4 regions of the Succinispira mobilis DSM 6222 genome follow, and region 2 is predicted to be linked to each of the others. Evidence: riboswitches for the same ligand, from Rfam matches in the RefSeq annotation. Region 2 holds a riboswitch; each other region holds the start of a gene.
The links. A riboswitch is a leader RNA that binds a small molecule or an ion and turns the genes downstream of it on or off. The one in region 2 is predicted to bind cobalamin.
Positions count from the first base shown of each region.

Region 1: it holds a riboswitch for cobalamin, as region 2 does, so the genes downstream of both, SUCMO_RS0106890 (GNAT family N-acetyltransferase) here and SUCMO_RS0101525 (dynamin family protein) in region 2, are expected to answer to the same signal.
Region 3: it holds a riboswitch for cobalamin, as region 2 does, so the genes downstream of both, SUCMO_RS0103555 (sirohydrochlorin cobaltochelatase) here and SUCMO_RS0101525 (dynamin family protein) in region 2, are expected to answer to the same signal.
Region 4: it holds a riboswitch for cobalamin, as region 2 does, so the genes downstream of both, SUCMO_RS0105490 (TonB-dependent receptor plug domain-containing protein) here and SUCMO_RS0101525 (dynamin family protein) in region 2, are expected to answer to the same signal.

Region 1 is NZ_KB913028.1:1,455,038-1,462,529, forward strand. It holds gene SUCMO_RS11010 (hypothetical protein) at 1-573, opposite strand, end outside; gene SUCMO_RS11630 (nucleoside deaminase) at 648-1,115, opposite strand; gene trpB (tryptophan synthase subunit beta) at 1,308-2,522, opposite strand; cobalamin riboswitch at 2,736-2,879, shown strand; gene SUCMO_RS0106890 (GNAT family N-acetyltransferase) at 3,039-3,578, shown strand; gene SUCMO_RS0106895 (hypothetical protein) at 3,575-4,537, shown strand; gene SUCMO_RS0106900 (hypothetical protein) at 4,652-5,572, opposite strand; gene dinB (DNA polymerase IV) at 5,721-6,971, shown strand; gene SUCMO_RS0106910 (DMT family transporter) at 7,049-7,492, shown strand, end outside.
Region 2 is NZ_KB913028.1:312,756-320,247, forward strand. It holds gene ilvB (biosynthetic-type acetolactate synthase large subunit) at 1-200, shown strand, start outside; gene SUCMO_RS0101515 (histidinol-phosphatase HisJ family protein) at 388-1,167, shown strand; gene SUCMO_RS0101520 (right-handed parallel beta-helix repeat-containing protein) at 1,164-2,330, opposite strand; gene SUCMO_RS0101525 (dynamin family protein) at 2,317-3,828, opposite strand; cobalamin riboswitch at 4,147-4,299, opposite strand; gene serS (serine--tRNA ligase) at 4,525-5,796, shown strand; gene SUCMO_RS0101535 (methyl-accepting chemotaxis protein) at 6,356-7,492, shown strand, end outside.
Region 3 is NZ_KB913028.1:749,880-757,371, reverse strand. It holds gene SUCMO_RS0103580 (DUF896 domain-containing protein) at 25-204, opposite strand; gene citF (citrate lyase subunit alpha) at 220-1,710, opposite strand; gene SUCMO_RS0103570 (HpcH/HpaI aldolase/citrate lyase family protein) at 1,712-2,584, opposite strand; gene SUCMO_RS0103565 (citrate lyase ACP) at 2,586-2,873, opposite strand; cobalamin riboswitch at 3,025-3,198, shown strand; gene SUCMO_RS0103555 (sirohydrochlorin cobaltochelatase) at 3,315-4,190, shown strand; gene SUCMO_RS0103550 (acetylornithine transaminase) at 4,338-5,537, opposite strand; gene argB (acetylglutamate kinase) at 5,537-6,424, opposite strand; gene argJ (bifunctional glutamate N-acetyltransferase/amino-acid acetyltransferase ArgJ) at 6,457-7,492, opposite strand, start outside.
Region 4 is NZ_KB913028.1:1,142,041-1,149,532, reverse strand. It holds gene SUCMO_RS0105505 (hypothetical protein) at 1-164, opposite strand, end outside; gene SUCMO_RS0105500 (MerR family transcriptional regulator) at 246-1,082, opposite strand; cobalamin riboswitch at 1,165-1,304, shown strand; gene SUCMO_RS0105490 (TonB-dependent receptor plug domain-containing protein) at 1,445-3,373, shown strand; gene SUCMO_RS0105485 (nucleotide sugar dehydrogenase) at 3,530-4,855, shown strand; gene SUCMO_RS0105480 (cache domain-containing protein) at 4,932-6,335, shown strand; gene SUCMO_RS10415 (EAL domain-containing protein) at 6,342-7,013, shown strand; gene SUCMO_RS0105470 (sodium:proton antiporter) at 7,091-7,492, opposite strand, start outside.

The DNA.
Region 1 (7,492 bases), 1.1 Mb from region 2:
TTTCGGTGTAAATACTTCTCCGCTTATCTGCCTATTTTCTAAGCTACTAGAAACATCACTAATATAAATATATGCACTATTCATCCCCCAATAATTTCGTGGATAAATATTATAAAAGCCAACCTGATAGTGAGAATTTTCTTGTACAAAACTCAAATCCAAATTTTCCATTCCTGCAATATGATACCATGGTCCGTGTTTTGACATTTCTTTCAAGTATAAAATCGAATCTATTCCTATTGGCGCTTCAAATTTCGTAGTCACCAATTCCTTCTTCGGCAAAATATATTCTTCTACATTCATATCTAAATATCTTTGCCGTTCCATCTGCAACTCTGCTATTCTTTGTTGAAAGTTCAACACTTGTTTCTCGTTACCTTGTTTTTCGCTTGTAGAAAGCCAATTTTTATATCGAGCTAATTCCAAATCTATGGCCACAATAGTTGCTTTTATGCACTCTTGTTTTAAATATTTCTGTTCTAAAGTATTGTTTTCTTGAGCAAAAACACTATTAATAAATATATTACTTAAAAATATAAGTAACCCTATGCAGATAAGTTTATACCTGTTCATAAATTACACCACCCCTATATTTTTTATAATAAGTATTTACTAAAATTTTTCTATCATTAAACAAGTTTAACAGCTTAATAAATAATCCTATCTTGTTTTTCTTGCCATTTTTGAAAACTCATTAAACACTGTTCCCGATCTAACGGTAATAGTCTTAAGTTTTCTTGGTATTTATCTGGAAACTTTATATATTCATATATTGCATTATCATCAAAACCGATATTAGCAGCATCATAACGCGTACAACCATAATAGACCTTAGTTATGCGAGCCCAATATATTGCCGCTAAACACATCGGGCAAGGTTCACATGATGTATATAGCTCACAATCAGATAAATCAAACTTATTTAATATTGCTGCCGCCTTACGAATAGCATTTACTTCTGCATGTGCCGTTGGATCATTAGTCTTTAAAACCTCATTGTGAGCGCTAGCAACAATCTTGCCTTCTCTTACAATCACAGCTCCAAATGGGCCACCAGCATCTTGCATGAATCCACGAATCGCTTCTTGATTGGCAAAATCCATAAATTTATTCATAAATTTATTCCCCTCCTTTATACATATTAATTTCTAACCGTAATATTTTCAAATAATCTAAATATATTTTAACATTTCCTTTCTCTTTAGTATAGTTTTGTTTCACTATTATATATAAAAAAGACACCGCATAAAACAGCTTGTACTACCTATTTCGAGTAGTATCTATTTTATACGGTATCTATATATTAATTATTTGTATTCTTCACCATAACCATAGTGCTCAACAACATAATCTACATCTTTATCTCCTCGACCACTTAAGCTAACCAAAATAGAACCTTGTTTCATTTCTTGAGCTTTTTTCATAGCATAAGCTACTGCGTGCGAACTCTCTAGTGCTGGTATTATCCCTTCATAACGTGATAGTTTAAAAAAAGCATCAATAGCTTCTTCATCGCTACTTGTTTCATAGTGTACACGACCAAGGTCATGCAAAAAAGCATGTTCTGGACCGACAGAAGGGTAGTCTAAACCACTGGCAATTGAATATACTGGTGCTGGTTCGCCTTGCTCATCTTTGAGCATAATACTTTCAAAACCATGCATTATTCCTCGTTCCCCGTATGACATTGTCGCCGCATGTTCCCCCAGAGTTTTCCCGCGTCCTAATGGTTCTACACCTACAATTTCTACTGGTTCATCAAGAAAAGGAATAAACATACCCGCAGCATTACTACCACCACCTACACAAGCACAAACTAAATCTGGTAAAAGTCCCGTCATTTCCTTAAACTGGTCTTTTGCTTCATAGCCAATAACGGCCTGGAAATCTCTAACCATTAATGGGAATGGATGTGGTCCTAAGGCTGAACCTATACAGTATATCGATTCTTTATAATTTTGAGCGTAAGATTCAAATGCCGAATCTACTGCCTCTTTAAGTGTTTTTAAACCATGACTTACTGGAACTACCTTTGCACCTAAAATTTTCATTCTAGTTACATTGGGAGCCTGTTTAGCAATATCAACTTCACCCATATGAATTTCACATTCCAACCCAAAAAATGCTGCTGCTGTCGCTAATGCTACCCCATGCTGTCCCGCACCAGTTTCAGCAATTAAACGTTTTTTCCCCATAAATTTGGCCAATAAACCTTCACCCATGCAATGATTTAGTTTGTGCGCCCCTGTATGATTTAAATCTTCTCTTTTCAAATAAATTTGGCAATTACCAAGTTTTCTAGATAAACGCTCACAATGGTATACCGGCGTAGGGCGCCCTTGAAATTCTTTGCGAATACGCCGTAATTCATTTATAAATTGAGAAGAATGGCAAATTGTTTGATACGCATCAGCTATTTCTCTAAAAGCTGGTTCTAATTCTTGCGGTAAATAAGCCCCACCATATACTCCAAAACGTCCATTTTTATCAGGATAATCTTTTAAATATCTTCTAAAATCCATTTGCAACCTCCAAAAAACTTTTTTCTCTATATGAGTATAACAACAATAATTTTAATTTACAAGTAGCGCTAATTATTACTAATTAATCTTTCCACATTACGAATATTGTTCTTTTTCATTCTATATTTGTTCTTATTTCTCAACTTAAACTCCTAGAAATCAGCAATTTCATTGACAATACATGATAATTTTGATAAAATAAAAAAATATTTTATATAATAAAGTTTAACAGGTGCCTCTTGGCCTAAAAGAAAAGTTCGGTGTATTCCGACGCGGTCCCGCCACTGTAAAAGATTGTTTATTACATACTCTCACAGACAATCTCAAGCCAGTAACTGCCTGTTTAAACAATCACCGCTATTACCTACGAAAGATGGGGATGGAGATTGCGAAATATGATTATTAAGTTTTTAGCCTTAATAAATTGTGCTTTTCGACTAAATTCAGGACACTCTTTCTAATGAAGGGTGCCCTTTTTTTGTTTTAACTATATTAAATGTAAAAAAAGGAGTTCGTATGTTAATAAAAGATACACCAATAATTATTCGCACAGCCAAAATTTCCGAAATAGAAACGGTTAAAAATTTTCTCCTACAACAATGTAAACTGCTTTATAATGGTGAGATAAGTCCTAATCAATACCAAGATTTAGAACAATCTCAGGCAAAATATTTTCTCCCGGAACGCCACACTTTAATAGGAGCTTTTTTAACAACCGGTCAGCTAGTCGGAACGATTGCTGTCTCAGTTTATAATGATCGAATATCCTGTATCAAGGGTAGATATGCACCTCATACTGCTGCTGAAATTGGACGTTGTTATATCAGCCCCGAACTTAGGCGTTCGGGAATTGGCTCTCAACTATTTAATTCCGCACTAGATTTCGCTTTATCCGCTAATTACAAATTTCTCTATTTGCACACACATAAGTTTTTACCGGGCGGCTTTAATTTTTGGTTAAAAAACGGTTTTAAAATAACTGTAGATGAAGAAGATATCCATCAAACAGTGCATATGGAGCTTGATTTAGCAGCTTTTATTGGTGACAAAATATGAATAGCGATTTTATCTTTCTAGCCTGTACAAAAACTTTTATAATTTGGAAAGCAGCTTTACCTGCCATGTTGTTTGGTTGTTGGTGTGGTGTAGTTTTACGGCGTGGTAAAATTTTTATTTTTTTTAGCAAATTAACTAGACCTTTAACATGGTTGGGAAAAATTCCTAAAGAACTAGGTCCTTTTTTTATCCTTTGTCTTTTAAATCGCTATGCTGCAAATGCGCTTTTGGCTGATTGTGCTAAAACTAATAAGCTTAGCACCAACACTATTACAGCAGTATATCTTATGGGTTCACTGCCTACCGGAATATATTTTACAGCTTTTTATTTTACGCCAATATTAATAAATTCTTTAGGGATTGAACTCGGTAGCATTTTCATTGTTATCCATATACTCTTAAGTCTAATCGTTACTTGTACTGGTATTTTTTGGCAACGTCTAATCAATCAAAATTGGAATAACTTCAGTTTTCAAAGCAATGTATCACCCCAAAACAACATCTCCAAAGCTGATACATTTTTTCAAGATCTCAATAGCGCTTGGCTACAATTTCGCTCTATTGCAGTAATTTTCATGCCTGTTACTTTCTTCTTTGCTCTGCTACTATCAACAACTTGGTTAGAACAGTTAGCCCCAACTTTAGATCAAATCTTACAAAGTTTTTCCCTATCTACTGCTGGTGTTATGGTTATTATTGCTGGCTTACCTACTTTAATTGCTGCTATTGGTTTAGCTGGTAGCTTATTTGCACAAGGACTTCTTTCTGCACCTGAAGTAATCTTCACACTTCTCTTAGCTGCTTTTGGGCATAACGTATATGATTCATGTTCTAGAGTCTGGCCAAGTAATGTTGCCATTTTCGGACTAAAACTAGGTACATCACTTACTTTAGTCGGAGCGAATTTATATTTGGGCACTGTCGCAATAGCTATTTTTATCACTTATAATTTCCTTTAAATATTTTTCAATTATTTTTCACAAAATGATAATAGCTCTGAAAGTTAGTAATAATACTAAAACTTCAGAGCTATTTTTATTGTTAAATATTATTTTTCTAATTTAGACTTTAGTTTATATTTTCTCTGTTTGTGCCTTCGACTTTTGAATTTTAGACGGAATTTCTTTAGCTACTTGCTTTACTTCTGCGGGGATTTTAATTTTTTCTTGTTTATCTAACATAATTACTTCAGATTTCATCGTTAATTTAGAAGCTGCTAAAAATTTAGCTAAGTCTTGTTTATCTTTATCCTTCATTTTTTTATCATATTTGGCAATAACATTATTAACAATATTTCTAGTAAAATCAGTAAAGTCAATTTCCGAATTAATAACTTTATTCTTCCGATCAATTTTTTCCTTATAAGTAATATCTCCAGCTTTACTCATAATTTCGTGATATGCTGTCAAAAATTCTGTTTTTGCTTCTGGAGTTTTAAAAGAAGTTTTATCTGCTAAGATAGCTTTCTCCACTAAATCATATAACCTAGTTGTGTTCACAACTACTGCTAATTCAACTTGTTCAGTATTATAATTTAATAATTCTACTGATTTTATGAATTCTAAACGTTCAACCTTTTGTTTTTCTGCTAACTTTTTATCATTTATAATGAGATTAGGAATTATTTGTTTAGTCCACTGCTTATCCAGTTGAGTATATACATGTAGATCTGTTCCATTTTGTTCTAAGTATTGTTGTATTGTAAACTCTTTTTTAGCTTTACCTAACATTAAAAATTCAATTTGATAATCTAATTTGCTAACTTTAGATTTACTATCTACACCTAAAACATCAATCTTAGCATTAAAGTTGGCAATTGGAGTAATTAGTTCTAAATCCACTTTAACTTTCGAACCACGTGCTTCGAACTCTTGATATATCGGCGCCAAATATCTTTCAACATCTGTCATTGTCAATTGACCTGCCGCTGAAACCTGATTGCTACTAACAAAAGCAAGTAGCATCCACATAACAATTATAATTTTTCTTATCATCAGTTTATCGCCTCCGTAAATATCTAACATGTTACTTAGAATAGCATTTTTTTTTAAGCAAATCAAGTTTATACATTATTTGCTATTTTGCGAACAATAAGCTATAATTTAACCAAACATTAGTTCGTTTGGTGGTGACAATTAGTTCATGCCTGATATTTTACATATTGACTTAAACAATTTTTATGCTTCAGTAGCTTGTCTCGAACGCCCCCAACTAAAACATCTTCCCCTAGCAGTTTGTGGTAGCCAACAAGAGCGTCATGGCATTGTTTTAGCTAAAAACGAACCAGCTAAAGCTCTCGGCGTTAAAACTGGCGAAGCTATTTGGCAAGCCAAAACTAAAGCCCCACACTTAATAATCGTTGAACCAGATTTTTCGCAATACTACTTTTTCTCGCAAAAAGCGCGTCTAATTTACAGCGAGTACACTGATCAAGTTGAACCTTTTGGCATTGACGAAGCTTGGCTAGATGTTACAGGTTCCAAGAATCTTTTCGGTCAACCTTTAGAAATCGCAGAAATAATTCGCCAAAGAGTAAAACAAGAACTAGGACTTACTGTTTCCATTGGTGTTTCTTTTAATAAAGTTTTTGCCAAATTAGCTTCTGATCTCAAAAAACCTGATGCTATCAGCCAAGTAACTCTAGAAAATTTCCAAAATGTAGTTTGGCCTTTACCCATAGAAAATCTACTTTATGTTGGTAAAGCAACAGCTAGTAAATTAAGACTATTTGGCATAGATACTATTGGTAAATTAGCCAAACTTGACAAAAACTTTCTCCGAACTAAATTAGGTAAATGGGGTCCTATGCTCTGGCTTTATGCCAATGGACTAGATCAAACCGTAGTTAGCAAAATTTCTGACGAAAAATCAATAAAATCGTTGGGGAACAGTACAACTTGTGCCCGTGACCTTCATACTGCAGCCGAAGTTAAATTAGTTTTTGCTACCTTAGCCGAAAGTATTGCTTTAAGATTACGGGAAAATAAATTAAAAGCGCAAGCCTTGCAAATAAGTATTCGAGACAATCACTTAGACTATATGCACAAACAGATTACTTTTGCTACAGCAACTGACCACAGTGAACAACTTTTATCTTTGGCCATGCAACTTTTTAACGAAACTTATCTGTGGAATAAGCCCGTTAGAAGCCTTGGCCTGCGCTGTATTAATTTAATAAACTTGACTCAAACCGGTGAACAACTTTCTCTATTCGCCGAAACCCAACAAACAACTGACCAGCAAGCACGTATAGTTGCAATAAGTGATCAAATACGTGCTAAGTTTGGCTATAATTCTCTTACTAAGGCTAGCACATTACTCGACCAACAGCTTACGCACTACCAAGAAGACGATATTCATTATCGCCAGCACAATAGTTTTCACAGTAGGTGATTTTTAGCTTTTTGTCCTTTACGAATCCTAAACCGCCAATTATAATTAGTCTAAAACAATATTAAGGAGGATAATTAATGTCTCTAGTCTATTACTTTCTATCTTTTATAGCTGGTTTAGCACTTACATTGCAAGTTAGCATCAATACTCAGTTGCGACTAGCAGTAAATAGTCCTCTATTCTCATCTTTAATTTCTTTTGCAATTGGCACTATCGCCTTGGCCATTATATTCTTTTTTTCATTATCTAGCGGTAACTATTCGCTTACTCAAACTAACTTTAGTAGCCTAAGTCTCTGGCTTTTCAGTGGCGGACTTTTAGGCGCTTTTTATGTATTCATTACTATATTGGCTTCCCCCAAAATTGGCTTTGCTAATATGTTCAGCTTAGTACTTTGTGGGCAAGTTCTCTTAGCCGTATTATTAGACCATTATGGAATTCTAGGCAATACACTACACGCCTTCACCCCACTACGCGCTTTAGGCGTTTTATTTTTAATAGCTGGTGTTTATCTTATTCAT
Region 2 (7,492 bases):
ATTTTGTGGGTTTTGCACAAAGTTGCGGTGCTGTGGCTTATCAAGCAAATAGCCCGGCTGAATTTCAACAAGCTTTACAACAAGCAGTGCAGTCATCGAAAGCGGTGCTGATTGAAGCTTGCATTGCCTGTGGTGATATGGTAGAACCGATGGTGGCACCAGGCCGGCCCCTAGATGAATTTGTTGATGTATACAAGTAGCAGTTCAGCTGTTGTTCCTAAGTAAGCTGAACTATTGTGTATTTCACAACTAGCTAAATATTTTCAATAGTTAAAACTATGATAAAAACGCCAGGCAAATTGAATTGTCTGGCGTTTTCGATATTTTTTTATAAATCTAGAAAAATTAGAGGCTATATGCTATGATAAGGCTTAAGAGGTGAGATTGGTGATATTTGATACACACATTCATTGTGATTTTTCTTGCGACTCCAGGCTACGCTTAGAAGAGGCTTGTGCCGTGGCAAAACAAAAAAACATTGGGATAATTATAACTGAACATATGGACTTGCACTATCCGACTAATCCTTTGGCTTTTGTTTTTGATATTGCGGAATATTTTAAAAGCGGAAATGCTTATCGAAACGAGCAGGTGCTATTAGGGATAGAACTAGGTTTACAAACTACCTGTCATCAAGAAAATGAAGCCGTGCTTAAGCAGGGTAATTTTGATATGGTAATTGGCTCCATTCATGTGGCCAAGCAAATCGATGTATACATGGAGAGGTTTTATGAAGGTTTTAGCAAACAGCAAAGCTACCAACGTTATCTAGAAGATATGTTGGCTTGTGTGCAACAGTTTAAAAACTATGATACTTTGGGACATATTGATTATATTTGTCGCTATGCACCTTATGAAGATACTAACTTAGAGTTAGCAGTGCATCGGGAATTATGGGCAGCAATCTTCGCACAATTGATTGCAGATGGCAAAGCCCTAGAACTTAACACTAGACGTTTGGATGAGCCATTAGCTAGAGCAAGCTTGCAACCGCTCTATAAGTTGTACTATGATTTGGGTGGCCGTTATGTAACATTGGGTTCGGATGCACACGCGCAAGCGGAAGTGGGGCGCAGAATTTGTTTGGCGGATACTTGGGTAAGAGATTTGGCCTTAGAGCCTGTGTATTTTAAAGAACGGCAGATGTTTAAGGCGAGCCAAGCTTAATCGAGGACAAGTTCGCCGTTGCAGTTTTGAAAGTCAAGATTATCATAACTAATATTACCGAGATAACCAGAAATTTGGACAATACTGCCAGTATCACTAAAACAATTAGTGAATTGGCAGTTTTTTATGCTTATTTCGGCAGGGGCTACGGTTTGTGCATAGATAGCGGCGCCAAAAGAAGGCGTATAGCTATTTAAACCTTTCGCTTGGCAATTAACAAAAGTGCAAGCTGTAATCTGGCTCTTGAGACAATTTTTCAAATATACGGTACCAGCGATAATTGTGCTACGGGCATTATTGGTGCTGTTTTCAAAATGACAATTTGTAAGGGTGACTTCTTGGGCAGTATCAATAAAAAGAGTACGATTGGAAAAATTTTGAAAAGTGCAGTTGTTGAATTCGATTTGTTGACAATTTATCAAATCAAGATTGCGACCGTTGCTAAAGGTGCAGTCTTCAAAACGAACACGGGTAGCATCCTCAAAAATCAGTTTGCAGTTTTCGGCAAAACTAAGATTTGCTTGGACAAAATGGACATCAGCACTAGTGTAGGTAGTAGTAGTGTTTAACGGGAAGTTGCCAAGGACTCTAAGTTGTGTGGCGTTATGGACACTAATTCCTTGAACAAAATTTTTACTGTAGTAGAGAAAATTTTCTTCGGCAATATTGGTACGGGTGTTTAAAAATTGTTGATATAGATCATTATCCTGTTGGACTATTGCCTGCACTAGTAGGAGCATTTGTTCCATTTTTAACAAAGAGATTTCTAAAAGCTCGGCGAACTCAGCAATATAGATAAAGTTTTCGGCAAGGGGTTTACGGTTGCAAAATAATAATAGTAGAGCATCTACTAAAAAATTATCCGCTAAAGGTTGGTGTTTGAAGCAATCTAAAAAAGTGGAAACATCTTTTAAATTAATATTTTTGGCTGCTTGGAGAAAAAAAGCTAAGTCTTCTTTTAACTGTAGGGGTTTGAGCAGGCGTTGCAAAAAGGACAACTTTTCCTTGCTAAAACCATCAGTATAAATTGCTAGGGAGGCTAAAAAAGTCAAATATGAAGATTTTTCTAAGGGGCTAGCCTGAGTTAGGGGATGCGAATCAAATGCAAAAATAATATTTTTGCTATTCGTAAGAGCTAAGTGCAGATTATTATAATTCATCATTAGTACCTCGAAAAACTTTCCGGACTAGACCAGAAAATTCCTTTGCATATTCAGAAAAATTACCAAGACGTAGTTGTTGATCAAGATAGTTTACAGCAATGGGGCGCTTGATAAACAGCTCTTCAAAGAGATAATGAACATAGAGACTATTGCCTAAATGCTGCGTGGCAAATTTATTATAAATATTAGCGAGATTTTCTTGCAAAAGCTGTTTAAATTCAGCACTATTCGTGTCCGTTTGCGCTGGGGTTAGGCGTTTATATTCTTGTAAAATGTTGAGAATATCTTGGCTAAGTTTAGTTTGGACGGGATCTAAGTTGCTTAATTCTGGTAAGTATAAGCCGAAACTGATAGCGGCAATTCGTAAACGCTGAAAGAAAACTTTTTGTAATTTCGTGCAGTAAGTTTGTTGGTTAATAATTGCCAAGAGTAAATTTTCTTTTTCGGCAATGAGCGCTTGGAGTTCTTGTTGGACAGTTAAATCTTGGCTGAGGCGGAGGATATATTTTAATTTTTGGATTTTTTTGCGCAAAGAGGCTTGTTGCGTTTGATAAAAATTAAGGCAGGCGGAAAAAAAGGCCAAGAAATTATCATTAAAAGATTGTTGATATTGGTATTTATTCAAACGTTGTAATTGTTTTAGGAGCTGAGCATTTTCGAAAGCCTGTGGTTTAAAGCTCGAAACAGCCAAAATACCAATATGGTCAATATTTTCTTGGGCGAGTTTATCGGCAATAGTAGCTTTAATTTTTAGAAGCTTCTCTAAAGCCACGCTATCACTTTTATTAACTAAAATCATCAACTTACTTTGGGGCCGCAAGTTTTTCAGCAAGAGCAGGTCGGAACGGGAAATTCCTTGCTCGTGAGCTTCTACAAACCAAAGCACAATATCGGCAGAATTTAACTGCGCTAAAGTTTTTTGGCTATCGGTATTTTCTGTAAAGTTAGGATTATTCGGTAAGGCATAGCCAGGAGTATCAAGAAAAGCTAGGTGCTCAAAAGGTTGTTTAGGAGTGCTGATAATAGTGTGACAAAGTAATTGCTGAATATTTTTTTGATAATTATCTTGGAGGGTTGCGCGGATTGTTTCGAACTCGGTAGGGGCAAGTGTAATGCTATTGCCGAAAATTCCAATTGCTAAATAAGATTCCTGGCCTTGGAGTATGTAGGTGGGAATAGTGGCATTAGCGGTTGTGGAATGTGGCAAGAGATTGGTTTGCAAAAGCTGGTTAAGAAAGCTAGTTTTACCAGAATTAAAGGCTCCGGCCAAGACCACGATATTTTTACCAACGAGGGAATTCATAGTTTTATACTGTGTGAATTTCGTGAATTCATGCATAAAATTGAAATATAATTCTGGGAAATTGGGTGGCGCATAACTTTTTAATTTTTCAGGAATACTTTTTTTAGCAATAAAACGGAGGATTAGGAAATCTTCTTTTTCTTCGATTTCTGGTTTAGGTAAGAGTTCAATTAGAAAGCGCGTAAAGTTATCCATCGCAATACCTCATTTATTTTAGCATAGAGCCATTATTTTTTAATTTTTTACCTTACTAGTTAATCGAAGCAAATTACAGTTTTATTAAGATGAGTAGGCGGATATTTTTTAGCAATAAGAAAAAACCAAAAGCAGCTTTGCCTTCCCAGGAGCAAAGCTGCTTTTGGTTTTTGGTAGGAGACTTTAAGAATGGAAAACAGATACTTTGCGTAGGTGGTTTTTAAAATAAAAAAACCTTTTCATAAGCGAAAAGGTATATAACAACAAAGTTCGAAAACTCAATTGGCACATATCTCCACCCCATCGCTCGTAGGGTATACGGTGATTTTTAAATAGGCAGATATCCTGGCTCAGAAGAAGTTAGGTCACAACCCAAATGACTAACTACTTCCTTACAGTGGCGGGACCGCATTAGCATTGCACTAATTTCCCTATTAAGCCTTACTAGGCACCTATTTGTCAGTATTTATTTTCCTAAGGGGATTATATAATATTGTGCAATTATTGTCAATAAATGTTAACAAAAAACATTTACTAAAGCGAAAAAATGCTACTTGACGCAGAATTGTAGTGGTTTGGTGCAAAAAAAATGCAAAGTAGCTATTTTTGGTTGATATATTTGGTAAATATTGATAAAATGGGTGTTATGAATAATTTGCAATTTTAGTGAGAGATAAATTTTAGGGGGCTTTACAGATGTTAGATATTAAATTTGTGCGTGAAAACTTAGACTGTGTGCAAGAGGCACTAAAAGCAAGAAACAATAGCTTGAGTTTAGAAAATTTTTCGCAGTTAGAACAAGACCGCCGGCGACTCTTACTTGAGGTAGAAAACCTCAAAAGTAAACGTAACCAAGTTTCACAAGATATTAGCAAAATGAAGCGTAATGGCGAAGATGCTAGTGAACAAATTTTAGCAATGCGTAATGTAGGCGATGAAATTGCTACAATCGAAGCGGATTTAAGAGCAGTAGAGGCGCAACTGAAAGAGATTATGTATAGCATCCCCAACATTCCTCACGGCAGTGTACCAGTTGGAAAAGATGAGCATGACAACCAACAAGTTAGGGCCCAAGGGACACCCAGAGAATTTGAGTTTCCAGCTAAACCACATTGGGAAATTGGTGAACAGCTAGGTATTTTAGATTTTGAACGAGCTGGCAAAGTTTCTGGAGCACGGTTTGTGTTTTATAAAGGCTTAGGCGCTAAATTAGAGCGGGCCGTAATAAACTTTATGCTCGATGTGCATACCATGCAACATGGCTATACAGAATTATTGCCACCTTACATTGTAAATAAAGACAGTATGTATGGGACAGGACAGTTACCTAAGTTTGCCGAAGATATGTTTAAATTAGAAGGCTTAGAATATTATTTAATTCCGACGGCGGAAGTGCCAGTTACCAACTATCATCGGGGCGAGATTTTGGCGGCAGAACAATTACCGCTGTGTTATACAGCTTATAGTGCTTGCTTTAGAGCTGAGGCCGGTTCCGCAGGTCGCGATACCCGCGGCTTGATTCGCCAACATCAATTTAACAAAGTAGAATTAGTTAAATTTGCGCATCCCGATAATTCCTATGAAGAGTTAGAAAAACTTACGCAAAATGCGGAAAGAATTTTACAGTTGTTAGAATTACCTTATCGGGTAATGTTACTTTGTAGTGGAGATATGGGCTTTTCTTCAGCGAAAACCTATGATTTAGAAGTATGGTTACCAAGTGCGAATTGCTATCGGGAAATTTCTTCTTGTTCCAATTTTGAAGATTTCCAAGCACGGCGCGCAGATATTAAATTCCGTCGCTCGATAAAAGAAAAGGCGGAATATCTACATACTTTAAATGGTTCTGGATTGGCGATTGGGCGGACTGTTTCAGCGATTTTGGAAAATAATCAACAAGCTGATGGTAGTGTACGCATTCCGAAAGCACTAGTTCCATATATGGGTGGCTTAGAAGTTATTGGCTAACAGGCTTGGTTTGCCAGAGTAAATAGATAAATAATAAATATTAAGAGCATGGTTTAAAAGTCTTCAGCTGCTAGGTGTTACAATTTTAGCAGTTAGGACTTTTCAAGCGCATGCTCTTTTTGTTTATAGAAATACTGGGTTAGACAGAATTTTTTCGCACAAAAGAGCCAAGGTTATTGAGCTGGATATTATCAGTTTGCAATTGAATTTTTGATAAATTGCAATAGTTATGAATGAATAAGAGTTTTAATTAGTTGTTCGTATTAAAATGACAATTAGCAAATATTCCCTATAGAGTGAGCTATTTATATAAAAAGCCACGGCAACTTGTTAAGAGGGTTAAAAGCATTTTTGCTATAGTATGGAAAAAATTTGTAGGTAAAAGTGGAATTTTTACAAAAAGAATTTTTGAGTAAAATAGTTGTTGTTAAGACTATGTTAAATTTGCGTAAAACCTCTTATATAGCCATTGTAAGTAGAGTGATTATATTTTATTATTAACTTGTACAAAGAAAAATAAGAAAATATAAATAGCTAGGTGGCTAGATAGAGGGGCAAGATGAACAAACAAACTAGAAAATTATTCACCAGCGAAATAAAAATCGGAAAATTTTTAAAGCATAAGTTTTTAGTACTGCTAGCGAGAGGCTTGAAAAAAATTGCCAGTATTGCTGATTTGTGGATTCGAGCCTTAGAGAAAAAATCAATTAAATTTCGCTTGCAGTTTTTATTTGCCGTGGTATTTATAATTTTAAGCTGTGTAAACCTGTATGGAATGAGCAGTTTGGCGAATGTTAATCATAGCAACTATTTGCTCGGGCGAACTTGGTTGCCTGAGGTTGCCCAAATAAGTCAAGCTAAGGCCTTAGTGTTAGAATATCGCAGTTATCAATATTTGTACTTGCAAACTATCTACCCCGCTGACCGTGAAAATATCAAAAAAACTTTATTAAAAATAGATCAGCAGGTTAATCAATTGCTAGAGCAAAACCTGAAATTAACTGCGGATCTTAAAGAACAAGAACAAACGGCCTTAATTAAAAATCAATGGCAGCGGTATCAAGCGAAACAACAAGAGCTTTATGTAGTGGAATTAAAAAATAAATCAGAAGCTCAGGCAATGCTTATTGGCGAGATGCAAGCTATTTTAAGCTCAATTATGCAAACTAGTGAGAAAATGGTTGAAGCCAAACTCCAAGGGGCGATACAAGCCGTAGAAAGCGGCGAAAAACTTTACGTACGTTCGCAATTGGTGCTAGTGGGAGCGTTAATTGTGGTTTGGCTGTTGGCTTCAGCTAGTATTTGGCGGTTGGTCGCAGGCATTAATAATTATTTGCAAGAATTAGTGGCGGTGGCTGATCAGGTGGCTGATGGTAATTTAGCAGTCCAAGCGCCAGTACGTGGCAATGATATGCTGACGGCTTTAGCGTTAGCCTTAAATAAAATGAGCCATAACTTACAAACTTTAGTGCAACAAATAGATCTAAATGGACAAGATTTGTATTTGGCGGCGGGAGAACTTAATCAAATTACGGCAGCAACAGTGGATAGGGCACAAAAAATCACACTCAGTAGTCAAGCTGTGACGCAAGCGGGCAGTATTCAAGAGCGAGAAACCAAGGCGGCTTTAGTGAGTATTAGAGAAATTACGGCTAATGCTAATCAGGTAGTAGATTATAGCGATAGCTTATTAATG
Region 3 (7,492 bases), 440 kb from region 2:
CCATTGCCTTTCTAGGTTCATTTCCTATTGCTCTTGATCGACAATAATTACTCGATCTAATGTAGCTTTTACCTGACCTTTGATGAGATCTAAATAAGCGCGTCTAACTTTAATTTGTTCCGCTTGTTCTGCTTCAGTTAAGCCTACAGTCTTTTTTTTGTTTGCCAGAAAATTAATTCTGATAATTAATTCTTTCATTTCCATCAAAAAACTACCTCATTACTTAGTTTGATATACTTGGTCAATAATTGTGCCATCACGATATTCAACTTGGGCAATTACTTTTCCTGCTGGTTTATAAACCGCTGGTTTCCCTGCAATATTTTCTGCAATTTGTTTTAATTCTTCAATGGCAAAAACCTTAATCCCTGCTGTTTTCAGTTGTTCTTGTAAGTCTTTACGTTTAGGATTTACAGCGATTCCCCGCTCTGTCACTAAAACATCTACCGTTTCGCCTGGTGTAGTTCTAGTTGTTACTTTATCAATAATTATTGGCAATCGACCGCGCAATAGATTAGCGACAATAATTGTAGTTTTCGCTCCAGCTGCAGCATCACTATGTCCACCAGATCCCCCCATCAATTTTCCATCTGAACCAGTTGTGACATTAACATTAAAGCCAGTATCAATTTCTGTCGCCCCCAAAATAACTGCATCCAATTTATTGACAGCTGCACCACTATTAAAAGGACTTGCATAAACACCGGCGCTAATTTCCAAATGGTTAGGATTTTCTAAAAGCGAGCGTATTGCACCATGTTCAAAGCCTTGAACATCCATAATTGCCTGAAAATAACCTTCTTCTAACATTTCGACCATATAATTTGTTATTCCACCAAGCATAAAACTTCCCTTAATTTGCTCTTTTTGCATAATTTGTTTTACAAAATGAGCAGTAGCTAATGAAGCTCCACCTGCACCTGTTTGAAAAGAAAATCCCTCTTTTAACAAGCCCGAGCCTTTAATTACTTGAGCAGCATTTCTTGCAATTATCAAACCCACTGGGTCCTTGGTAATTTTGGTTGTCCCTGAGACAATACCCGCGGCATCGCCAATGCTTTCAACCACCAATACATAATCTACACGATCTTGAGCTATCGAAACTGGATATAGCGGATAAGGCATTAAATTGTCAGTTATCGCAACTACTTTCTCAGCATACTGTGCGTCTGGCATTGCGTAACCCAATGAGCCGCAAGCTGATTTTCCATATACACCGTTAAGATTGCCGTAGCAATCTGCAGCAGGAGCTGCAATAAACGCAACATCGATCTTTAATTGTCCACACTCTATGGCTCTGGCCCGTCCTCCATGAGTACGCATTGTAATTGGTTTAGCTAAAATTCCTTGTGAAACCGCCTCAGCCACTGGGCCTGAAATGTAATTAGTATCTAATTCAGTTACTACACCATTTTTAATATGTTCAATTAATGGTTTATGGCTAGGAAAAATAGAACTAACCGCAATTTTTAAGTCTTTTAACTGCAACTTAGCGGCTACTGCTAATACCATATTTAAAACATAATCGCCATTACGTAAATGATGATGAAAAGATAAGGTCATACCACTTGTAATTTTCAGAGTTTTAAAAGCATCTTCAATACTTGCCAATAGCTTATTGTCACTAGGTAAATTTCTTTTAACTAGCGGTGCATATCTACGCATCTCTGGTTGTAAACAAAACGCTCCTTGAAAATCTATCTCACGCATTTTATAAATCCTCCTTGCTAATTAAACCTGCTCTTAACGCTAAATCCAAGACGATATTGGCTCTATTTGCAACTGGTGCATCAATCATCTTGCCCCCCAAAGAAGCCACACCTAAACCTGCGTTTTTAGCCTGTTCTAAAGCATTAACAACTTTTCTAGCCCAATTTATATCCTCCAGTGTAGGATTAAATACTGCATGGATGCCTTCTATTTGTCTGGGATTAATTGATAGTTTGCCTTTAAAACCTAGCGCTTTGGCTAAGCGAGTATCTTCAACTAGACCCTCATCATCAGCCGCATCTGTGAAAGGCGTATCAATAGATTGCAAGCTAAATGCCGCTGCGGCATTAACAATTGCCATCCTTGCTGCAAAAATCTCTTCCCCTGATTTAGTTCTTTTTGCTCCTAAAAATGCTGTATAATCCTCCGCCCCTAAGGCTAAAGCAACTAACCGAGAACTTGCACCTGCAATCTCATAAGCATTAGCTATCCCACGCGGAGTTTCTAACAAAGCAATTAACTTAATATTATTAGCTATCGCACCTTGTCCATCCAAAAGTTCTGTAACTTTTTTTATATCTGCGCCACTTTCTACTTTAGGAATCAACAAAGTGTCGGGAGCACACTTTGCAATAAACGGAATATCTTCTAGACCATAAGTATCTAACGGATTCACCCGCACAACTTTTTCACAAGTTCCATAATCAATAGTTTTCAAAGCCTGTGCTACTAAAATTCTTGCCGCATCCTTTTCCGTTGGTGCCACGGCATCTTCTAAATCTAAGATAACCCCATCAGCTTCAAATAAATTACCCGCTAAAAGCATCGCTGGGTTATTGCCTGGCATAAACAATAAGCTTCGTCTCATTCTCATTTTAGATTTTCGCCTCCTTAATTGCCCCGCTACGCAATAAGGCAGTAACTAACCGTGCTTCAATCGTAAAGTCTACTGCCCCTCGATCAAAAGCCTTAATATCTAAACCCAAAACCTGATAATCTGCTAAAACTTTATGCATTAACTTTGTAATGGTTTCTCCATATTGTAGCATTACAATACTATCTAAATCGATATTATTATTACCACTATTGTTGGGCGTAACAACAATTGAAATATCTCCCGACTCTAGTGTTCCTGCTTTAGCCATGACAATCTCTGTTCCCATATCTTATCTCCTTATCTTTAGGCTAAATTTAGCTTTATTCAGCCATTTTCTTGTTAAAATTGTAACATTTAAACTTTTTTTTAGCAACTCTTCCTTCCGGTTAATTGGCTCTTTACTTGACACAAAAAAAATTTTTAGCTATAATCAGTTCTAGATGAATAAAAACATAGGTGCCCGCAAGGGCTCAATAGAGAAATCAGTAAAAGCTGATACGGTCCCGCCACTGTATGGAGGAGTATTTTGCACAATGCCACTGGTAAAACTGGGAAGGCGCAAATGTACGATGAATCCAAGTCAGGAGAACTGCCTATGTACAATCACCGAAATTTACCTACGAAGGATAGGGAGGGGGTTAGAAGCTAGTTTTTTCTATCCTTGCCTTTGGGCAGGATTTTTTTGTTTTTTAAGACTAACAAATTAAGAAAAGAGGTTTCTTGGATTATGCAAAAATTTATAAAATTATTATTGGCGGTGTGTTTAATGTTATCTTTCACGATGAGTGCCAGTGCTCAAGCAGCACCTACTAAAAAAGCTTTAGTTGTAGCTAGTTTTGGTACAACATTTCCAGACACTTTAAAAAATGATATCGAAGGCATTGAAAATGCTCTAAAAAAAGCTTTCCCAGATCGCGATTTTTATCGCGTATTTACTTCTAACATCGTTAAAAAACGTATTGCAGAACGTGATGGTATTGTTATTGATGACTTGAAAACAGCACTAGATAAACTTGCCGCTCAAGGCTATACAGATGTACTAGTGCAAACAACTTTGCTTACACCAGCAGAAGAGTATAACAACAAGATTTTACCTGCAATTAAAGAATATCAAACAAACAAAACTTTTCAAAAATTAGTTATTGGCAAACCTTTGCTAACTGAAGATAAAGACTTCAATCTCGTAGCCAAAGCTTTAACAACTCAAATGCCTAAAAACCTTAATTCAGATCAAAGCGTTGTGTTTATGGGACATGGTTCACCACATATGCATAATGTGGCATATGATAAATTACAGGCTGCTTTTGATAAATTAAATATCCCCGCTGTAATTGGTGTGGTTGAAGAAGATGATCATCCTAATTTCGAAGATATGCAAGCAACAATTGCCAAGCGTAAAATCAAAGAAGTAATCCTTATGCCACTAATGGTAGTTGCTGGTGACCACGCTAATAATGATATGGCTGGCGATGAAGATGATTCTTGGAAAAATCTTCTTAGTGCCGATGGTTATAAAGTAAGTGTAGTTTTAGGCGGCTTGGGTCGCAACTCTGAAATTCAAAAAATCTATGTAGCTCATGCTAAACAAGCTTTAAAAAACTAATATAAATGTAAAACATAAACAAAGAAGGTGCTGGCGCATTAAACTAGTGTGCCAGCACCTTCTTATATCTAAATTTAAAAATTTCAAAGAGTAAAAAGAGCTGACGCTAGCGATAATTTTTCATCACTAATGCGCAGCTCCTTCTTTTTAAGCTTCTTTAATCATTTCTTGCAAAACTTCATTAATAATCTGCACCAGTTTGTCTATCTCTGCTTTACTGATTATAAGCGGCGGCGCAATTCTAATAACATTGTCGGCTGTATTGTTAATAATCAAATGCTTCTGCAAGCATTTTTTCACAAACAATTTTCCATCTAAGTTTAGCTGCAAACCAATTAATAAGCCTTTTCCCCTTACATCTTTGATATAAGCTGGATATTTACTTTGTAAATTTGTCAATGCTTCTTGTAAGTACTGACCTTTTTCCCGAACTTGCTGCGGCATTTGCTCTACCTGCATATAATTCAAAACTGCCAAAGCGACTGCACAAGCCAATTGATTCCCCCCAAAGGTCGAGCCATGATCTCCTGCTTTAAAAGCATTTGCAATTTTATCGTCTGCTACAAAAGCACCAATCGGAAACCCTGCTCCCAAGGCCTTAGCTAAAGTCATAATGTCGGGCTTCACACCAACCCCTTGATAGGCAAACCATTCGCCTGTACGACAAACCCCTGTTTGTACCTCATCAAAAATAAGCAAAGCTTGATGGCGCGCACACAGTTCTTGCACTTTTTTAAGATATTCTTGTGTAGCAACGTTTACGCCACCTTCACCTTGAATTACTTCCAACATCACTGCACATACTTCAGAATCGATTAGTTGTTCTAAAGCACTAATATCTCCAAACTCAACATAGGCAAAACCAGCTGGTAATGGTTCAAATCCTTGTTGATATTTAGTTTGTCCAGTGGCCGTTAAAGTTGTTAGAGTTCTCCCGTGAAAGGAATGTACCGCTGTAATAATTTTATATTTTTGAGGACTAAGTTGATGACCATATTTACGCGCTAATTTTATTGCACCCTCATTGGCCTCAGCCCCACTATTACATAAAAACACTTTATCAAAGCCCGTAACATTAGCTAATTTTTCTACTAAATCCGCCTGAATTTTACTATAAAATAAATTAGAAGTATGCATCAACTTTTGAGACTGTTCAGTAATGGCTTTAATCACCACTGGATGTGCATAACCTAAAGCGTTAACAGCAATACCGGCCAAGACATCTAAATACGCCTCACCAGATTGGTCATAAACATAACAGCCCTCTCCTCTTTCTAAAACCAAATCTGTTCTAGAAAAAGAGGGCATATAATATTTTTCTGTTTTCTCCTGAACGGTTAAATTCATTATCTAATCACCTCTGTACCCACACCTGAATCTGTAAATATTTCCAATAAAATTGTATGTGGTTGACGCCCATCAACAATATGTGTCTTTTTAGCCCCCGCAGCTAAAGCTGTAACACATGCTTTAACTTTAGGTATCATTCCCCCATCAATTTTACCTTCATTCATCAATTCTTGTGCACTTTCAAAGGATAAGGTAGTAATAAAACTATCCTCGTCACCAAAATCCGAATAAATTCCTTTGGTATCAGTTAACAATAAGAGTTTTTCAGCTTTCAAAGCTCCTGCAATTTCACCGGCAACACTATCAGCATTAATATTATAACTTTCGCCATTAATACCTACTCCAATTGGTGCAATTATTGGAATATAGCCCGCAGTTAATAATGTTTCTATCAATTCAATATTAACTTGCTCTACATCACCAACAAACCCAATATCAACCGACTTTATTTCACCATTTTCATATATATCGGATAAGTATTTTCTTGCCACAATTAAGTTGCCATCTTTACCACTTAAACCGATTGCTTTACTACCTTGCTTATTTAACATCGCCACTAATTCGGTATTAATTTTCCCAACCAGCACCATTTCGGCAATAGCCATCGTTTCTTCATCTGTTACTCTTAAGCCGTTAATAAATTCTGATTTTTTACCTAGTTGTTTCAGCAAACTAGTTATTTCAGGGCCGCCGCCATGGACAACAACTGGTTTTAGACCTGCGAATTGAAGGAAAATAATATCTTGAAGAACTTGCTCTTTCAATTCACTATTTAACATTGCGTGCCCACCATATTTTATTACTACTGTTGCCCCTTTAAATTTTTTCAAATATGGTAATGCTTCCACCAAAGTCTTAACTTGCGCCATGCTCTCATTTAACATATTTTTATCAGCTCCTCATTTTTTGTATAATATCACGTATGGTATTCTGCATTTATTTTAACATAATCGTAGCTAAAATCACATGTCCAAACGGTAGCTTCTTCATTGCCAACCGCCAAATCTAAAGTGATCTTGATATCAGTGTTTTGCATAATCGCTGTTAATCGCTGTACATTATACTCCGTATCTAAGCCGTTTTTCATAATGCACAAGTCCTCAATGTGTAAAGTGACATTTTTAGGATCTAAATCAGCTCCAGAATAACCAGCCGCGCAAATTATTCTCCCCCAATTAGCATCTTTACCAAAAAATGCCGTCTTCACCAATGGGGATTTAGCAATACTCATTGCTGCCATTTTAGCTTGTGCAAAATCTTTAGCACCTTTTACATTTATCTCCAAAAATTTTGTCGCACCTTCACCATCACGAACAATTAGTTTCGCCAAATCTTGGCTTATCGCTAATAACGCTTGATAAAAATTATTGTAATCTGGATGTTGTTCACTATCAATTTGACAATTACCGGCTAAATTACTGGCCATCACCAACATGGTGTCATTAGTGCTGGTATCACCATCAACAACTATCATATTAAAAGATTTATTGGCTATTTCACTAACCATTTTTTTCAAAACTTTAGGGCAAATATTTACATCAGTAGTAATAAAGCAAAGCATAGTAGCCATATTAGGATGAATCATGCCAGCTCCTTTAGCTACCCCTGATAGTAAAACTTTATGACCGTCTATTTCTATTTCATATGCCGCTTTTTTCATAAAAGTGTCGGTAGTCATAATTGCTAAGGCAAATTCCGAACCATCTTGTTTTCCAATTTCTTTAGCAACATCACGGATCCCGTCAGCAACTTTGCCCATCGGCAATAACTGTCCTATAACACCAGTTGAACAAACCAAAACTTCATTAGTAGAAATATCCAACGCATTTGCCGTCATTTGCACCATTGCCCGAGCATCTAACATGCCTTGGTCCCCAGTACAAGCATTGGCACAACCTGAGTTGACAATCAATGCCCGAGCATAATCTCTGCCTGCTGCCGCTCTACTAATA
Region 4 (7,492 bases), 830 kb from region 2:
TCAAAAGCCATAATTTTGTGGAATATTTCATGAATTTCTTCACTTGTTTTTCCAGCAGCTTTTGCCGCTTCAACATGTTTCATTGCACTAGCATAGCGGTGCTTAGCGTGTGGATTATCAGGCAGTTCATATTTGGGATGTCCAGTTTCTTTATTAGTATGCATATAATCACCTCATTATAAATTTTTAGGTTAACCCAGTTATCATTCTAGAGTATATACCGCATATAGAGTCAAGCCTTTATTTTAATCTAAATAATCAACTTGCAAAGCAATCTGAGCTACATATTCTTGCGGATTAGCTGTCGACCAATGATTTCTCAGTTGGCTAATATAGCCTTCTCCCACAATTTGCAATTTATTAAGTTCGATAAATTCTTTAAGCTTTTTTATTGCTTTACCATAATTTGCATGACAGCAATCCGGTGTAAATATCGTAGCATATAAACCCGCAGGCTTAATTGTAATGTTTTGGTACTCCGTGGGCTCACTAATTCGCGTAAAAATTTTATTTATATTTGTGTAACTATTATTAAGCAATTGTTCTTTTTCTAGAATATAACCCATTAAATATTCATTTAAAATTCTACTAGTTGCAAAGGGAAGATTGTGTTTAGCTACTAAACCTATTTTTTCTTTTAAAGACACAGTGTTTTTACGAAAATCGTCCACAATCAAATACTCTTTCGGCACATTTTCTAAAGTTATTTTATCTATTCTAATTTGTTTTACTTGTTCAAGACGACTTATTTTAGTCTGCAGATTTTTTTTATTTTTAAGTAAAATCTGAACTTCTTCTTCAAATTCACTTAATTTTTTTTTAAAAATTGCTTGTAGAGCATCAAGATCGCGATTTTTAACATAATCAGATATTTCTTGAAGTGGTAACCCCAATTTACGCAAAGTTATGATAACTTCAAAAATATAATATTTATGTAAAGAATAGTAACGATAGCCATTTTCTTCTACTAAATCAGGTTCGAAAATTTTATTGCGCTCATAATAAAATAAAGTTTGTTTAGACACGCCAAAAAGATTCGCGAATTCGCCTATGGTAAAATACATTTCTGTTTTCTTATTCACAAAAAAACTCCTTTACTCTACTATTAGTATATAGTTTATACTCACCTTGTCTGTTGCAAATTACAAACAAAGCTATTTAACAGTTTAATATAATTGATACGGTATCGCAAGATTTAATAGATAAGCTAGTGAAATTCTAGCACGGTCCCGCCACTGTAATGATAAGCCAAGCAATTTGCGCTTAATCTAAGTCAGAATAACTACCTATCAAATTCCTAGCAAATAACCTACGAGAGATGGGTGCTGGTAAAAGTACTGCATATTTTTTGCATTGCTGTTTATTATATAGCCTTTCTTTTAGTTAAGAAAGGCTTTTTTATTTTGCCAGAAATTAAAATTTTTAGGAGAGGTGCTAATTTTTAATGAAAAAAACATCTGTAAGCAAACATTTATCGGTCCTTATTTTATCAAGTCTTATTTTCTCAACCCCCTGTGCCCTAGCTAACAACACGTCCTCAGAACTACCTGAATTTGCTCTAGAGCAAATAGTTGTTACGGCCAATAAGCTGCCCACTGAAGTTTTTAAAACTCAAGCCAACATCAGTGTAATCAGCCGCGAAGATTTAGAAAAAAATCATTATACCGATTTAGGTGATGCTCTAAAAACAGTCCCTGGCGTAAACTTGCAAAATTATAGTGCTAGCGGTGATAATTACACCTCTAACCGACTCTACATTAATGGTTCTGATAAAATTGTGGTTTTGGTTGATGGCATGCGCGTTAATGTCAATGGTTCTGTTTCAAGCGTTTTTTCTCCTTCAGAACTCTCCAATATGGATACTATTGAGCGCATTGAGGTGCTCAAGGGTTCAGCATCTACGCTATATGGAGCCGATGCTGTCGGCGGGGTAATTAATATTATCACCCGCAAAGCTAGTAAAGATTCGAGCACTACTTCTTTATCAACAATTTTAGGTAGTGCCAACAAACGCACTTATAAAATTATGAATCAAGGTAACGCTAATGACTATTTTTGGACAGTTGCAGCTCAAAAAAATGAGTTAGGCGACTATAAAGATGGCCGTGGTAATAAAATTATCCAAGATGTAGATACAGATACTTACGATCTGAAGCTGGGCAAAAAATTTAAAGATGATTCTACTTTAACTTTTAATTACCAAAAATACAAGTCCGATTACATTCGCCCTTCAACCGGTGGGCTAAAAGCCACTACAAAAAATTTCGGCAAAAAAGATAATAATAAACTAAGTATGAGTTATCAAAATAAATTTAGCAAAAATCTTTCAAATCAAGTCTCTTTGTACCGCAATGTAAATTTCTTAAATGACAATTATTTAAATCCGGGTTCAGTCTGGTTAATGGATTTAGAAACACGCGGTTTTAGTGAACAACTTACCCATACTAGTAAAGATCATACTGTAGTTGCTGGCTTTGATTATTATCAAGATCGTGTAAATAGGTATTCTTCGACCTCTTATGGTACCACTGATGCCTACCAAGGAATTAAACTAACTAATCGGGCTTTCTATCTCCAAGACGAATGGCGCTTTGCTCAAAATTGGACATTAACTCCAGGTATTCGCTATCATAATCATTCCGAATACGGCAGTAATACCGCCAAAAGTTTGACTCTAGGCTATTTGCAAAATGAAAAAACTAATTATTATCTAAGCTTTAAAGAATTTTTTGTCGCGCCTAATCAATTTCAAATATATTCAAAATATGGCGGCAAAGGGCTAACCCCTGAAAAAGGTGATAATATTGAGTTTGGCGTAAAACATAAATTTAGCGATACTACTACCGTAAACTTTAATGCCTATGAACGCAAAGCTGATAATATGTTAGCCTTTAATAATACAACTGTAAAATATTACAATACTGGGGAAGAAAAATCTCGTGGTTGGAGTGTTGACCTCAGTCAGGAATTAAGCAAACATCTAGATTTAATGGTTGGCTATACACATACAACTACAGGGACTGAAACCGCCAAAACTTATGCCAACCGCGATGGCTATATTCCAACTGGAGCCTGGAATATCAGTTTAGACTATAACCAAGATAAATTTAATGCAGTTTTAAGTGCCAAGGGAATTTTAAATCGTCCTGGGCGTAAAGTTAACGCCACTAAAACTGCTAGTAATTTGCAAAGTTTTTGGTTATATGATCTAGCATTTAACTATAAAGCTAATAAAAATATCAATACTTTTATAAAAATTAATAATCTTTTCGATAAATTTTATACCGACCAAATGTATGACATGAATCCAGATGGCAGTTGGTACTCTGCGCAAGGACGCAATATCCAAGTAGGCGTTGAGTATAAATTCTAACTTAGGAACAATGTTGATAACGAATTGCCTTGAAAATTATTTTCAAGGCAATTTTTAGTTAACTTAGAAAAAATCGACGAAATTTTTCCACTATTATGATATAATACTTTTAATACAGAGATATTTTCAGATATTTGTAGTTGGGAGTGTGCCATTATGGATTTATATACAAAATTATTAACTAAACAAGCTAAATTATCAGTTATCGGTCTAGGATATGTAGGAATGCCTTTAGCTGTAGCATTCGACAAGAAAGATATTGCAGTAATTGGTTTTGATTTAAATTCCGAAAAAATTGATTTATACCGACAAGGACTTGATCCAACTTTTGAAGTTGGTTCTGAAGCCTTAAAACATAGCAAGATATTCTTTACAGATGCTGCAATTAGTTTGCGTGAGGCTAATTTCCATATTATTGCTGTTCCTACACCAATTAACATTGACAAAACACCTGACCTTTGTCCAGTAGAAAATGCCAGTGTTATTCTCGGCAGGAATCTATCTAAAGGCTCTGTAGTTGTGTACGAATCCACTGTTTATCCAGGAGTTACCGAAGATATATGTATTCCTATCCTTGAACGTGAATCTGGTCTAAAATGCGGGCAAGATTTTCTAGTTGGCTATTCTCCGGAACGAATTAATCCTGGTGATAAAGTAAATAGACTAGAAAACATAGTTAAAATTGTTGCTGGTCTAGATAGCTCCACCCTCGATATCGTAGCTAAAGTCTATGAACTAATTATTGAAGTTGGAGTATATCGTGCGGAAAGTGTTAAAGTTGCAGAAGCTGCTAAAGTAGTTGAAAACAGTCAGCGAGATATTAATATTGCCTTTATGAATGAATTAGCAATGGTTTTTGATAAAATGAAAATTGACACAAATGAAGTTATAAAAGCTATGAATACCAAATGGAATGCTTTGAAATTCTATCCTGGCCTAGTTGGTGGTCATTGTATCGGAATTGACCCTTATTATTTTATCTATCAAGCAGCAAAACTAGGCTATCATTCCCAAATAATTCTAGCTGGCAGAAAAATAAATGACGGGATGGGGCAATTCATTGCTGATGCTGTAATTAAAGAACTAGTCCTTGCCAATAAGAAAGTTATTCAAAGTAAAGTATATATTTTGGGAATAACCTTTAAAGAAAATTGTCCCGATATTCGTAATTCAAAAGTAACTGACGTAATCACCCGCTTACAAGAATATGGTATCAACCCAATTATTATTGACCCTTGGGCTGATGTTGATGAAACAGCTTCTGAATATGGTCTAAAACTTGATACCCTTGAAGATATTCATGACGCCGATTGTCTGATTTTTGCAGTTGCCCATCAAGAATTCAAAAATTTATCGTTAGATAAGATTGCTTCATATTTTAATTCTCAATTACCGCAAGAAGAAAAAATTATTATCGATGTAAAGAGTATATTAGATAAGTACGCGATATCCCAAAAAGGCTATCGTTATTGGAACCTTTAATTTCTATTGGAGGTCAAGATAATGCATTTATTTAAGACAAGTATTATTCGAAAAATATTTTTCGTTGCTGGCATAAATTATATTAATTTTCATAATTTATGCCAGTTTTTTCAACCTTAAAAATAAACAGTATTTTGAACAAACTAATAAAGACTCCCTTTTAAAGGATGCCAAACAAATCGCTACAGAAGTTCAATTATTCATGAACACTTACCAAATCATTGTAGAGCAAATGCAGAAAAGCCCTGATTTTGCGACAATTGCGTCTCGATTAAATGATAGAACTGCCAAATTCACCGACCCACTTTATCCTAAAATCAACAATCGCCTCCAACAAATAAGACAAAACGACAATAATATTGCTTTAGTTTATATTGGTGTCCTAAAAAGCAATGATTTAATTACTAATATCTACGAATATGCTCCCCCTGCTGATTATGTCCTTAGCGAAAGAAATTGGTATAAACAGAGTAAAAACCTCAATCGTGCTACAATTACCAGTCCTTATATCGACATTGTAACCAAAAAAGTAGTACTTACAATTTCTATTCCATTACTTAAAGATGGTATCCAAGTTGGTGTTGCAGGCTTAGACTTAATGCTCGATGATATTTATAAGATAATGTCAAATTATAAAATTGGCGATAAGGGTTACGCTGTTTTACTTAGAAAGGACGGTTCAATTATCTATCATCCCCAATATGATTTTTCTCAAAATTGGAATGAGGTAAACATTTCTGATTTACTGGAAAAAAATTCTTCCACTATTCTTTCAGGAAAAAGCGGCTTAATTGAGTATACTTATCAAGGTGAGGATAAGTATCTAGCTTATCTTCCTATCGAAAATTCAGATTTAATTGTAGCCGCCATTATTCCCGAATCCCAAGTCTATGCGCCTTTAAAAAGTTTCCTTTTTACAAATATCCTGGTTTTATTTTTAGTATTAATCCTTATTTCTATCCTCCTAGTTTACTTAGAAAAAACCATTGCTAAACCTATTGTTATTATTTCTAATGCCTTAGAAAATTTTACCAAAAATGATTTATCGATAACTTTGCCAAATGAATTGCTCTTGCGTCAAGATGAGATAGGAAATCTTGCTCGCAGTTTAAAGTTCATGTCGCAGAAAATTTCTAATCATGTTTTAGAAATTGATGAGCGCAACTTAGCTTTATCAGAAGAAATAAGTATTAGAACGATGATCCAAATACGCTTGGAAATGATTTTGAAATTACTTTCAGGAACTCGTGAAGCAATATTTATTTTAGATGAAAGCTATACTTGTTTATACAAGAACAATGCTTTTGAAGAATTAAATATTACTCCCAAAGATGACTTCGATAAAGTCAACATTATTGATAAAATTTTATCTAGCAAAGCTCACTTACTGCAAGAACTTTTAAAAACCGGACAAATTGTAAAAGAAGTTTCTTTTCAAAATAATAATGGGATAATTATTTGTTTATTTGATAGATTGTAAAATAAAATAATTGGTTTAGAAGCGCTAATTCGTTGGCAACCTAGTAATTCTAATGTTGTAATTCCACCAAATCTTTTTATCCCACTAATTGAAAAATCAAACTTAATTATACCTATCGGCGAATGGGTATTAATTACTGCTTGCAAATTTGCAATGTTTCTTTTAGAGCAAGGTTTTGAAACTCCTGTCGCAGTAAATATCTCTCGTTTGCAATTTAAAAATCCCTATATTATTACCCTCATTAACTCAGTGCTAGAGGAAACTAAATTACCCGCAAACCTTCTAGAACTAGAAATCACTGAAGGAATTTTAATGGATAATCACCAAGAATGTGAGTTAATTCTTGACGAACTTAAAGGAATGGGTGTAAAAATTGCTATTGATGACTTTGGTACGGGTTACTCTTCTCTTTCTTATCTGAAGCGCTTTGCTGTTGATAAAATTAAGATAGATCGTTCCTTTATAAAAGACATTCCTGAAAAAGACAGTGGTGTAATAGCTAAAGTAATTATCGACTTAGCTAATAACCTTAGAATTAAGGTAATTGCCGAAGGCATTGAAACTGACGCACAACTAGACTTCTTAAAAGTAAATAATTGTTTTGAAGCTCAAGGGTTTATGTTCTCTAAACCCCTAAAATCTGATAGCTTATTAGATTTTCTCAAAAAATATCAATAACAGCTTTTACGCAAGATGCCCGCCATAGATCTAAACAGATTTATGGCGAGCATCTTAATTATTTTTACTAAAATGTATCAACTGAAAAACAACACCGTATTAAGCAAAAATAATGGGATTAGCACTACTCCTGACCAAAGCATGTATCCAAAAAAGCTGGGCATTTTTATTCCATTTTCTTCAGCAATCGATTTAGTCATGAAATTAGGCGCATTGCCAATATAAGTATTGGCGCCCATAAAAACAGCCCCACAAGAAATTGCTAAAAGAACGTGTTCATTTATTATACCTAAGTCTGTTATGATACCTATAGTCTCCCCCATTTGTCCGGCAATGCTTACAAAAACAAGGTATGTAGGAGCATTGTCAAGGAAACTCGATAAAATTCCCGTAATCCAGAAAAACTGTGCAGGCGAACTTACACCGAGTTCTCCACCTCGCTCCTGGAGAATTTTTAAAGCTGGAACTATTGTGGCAAA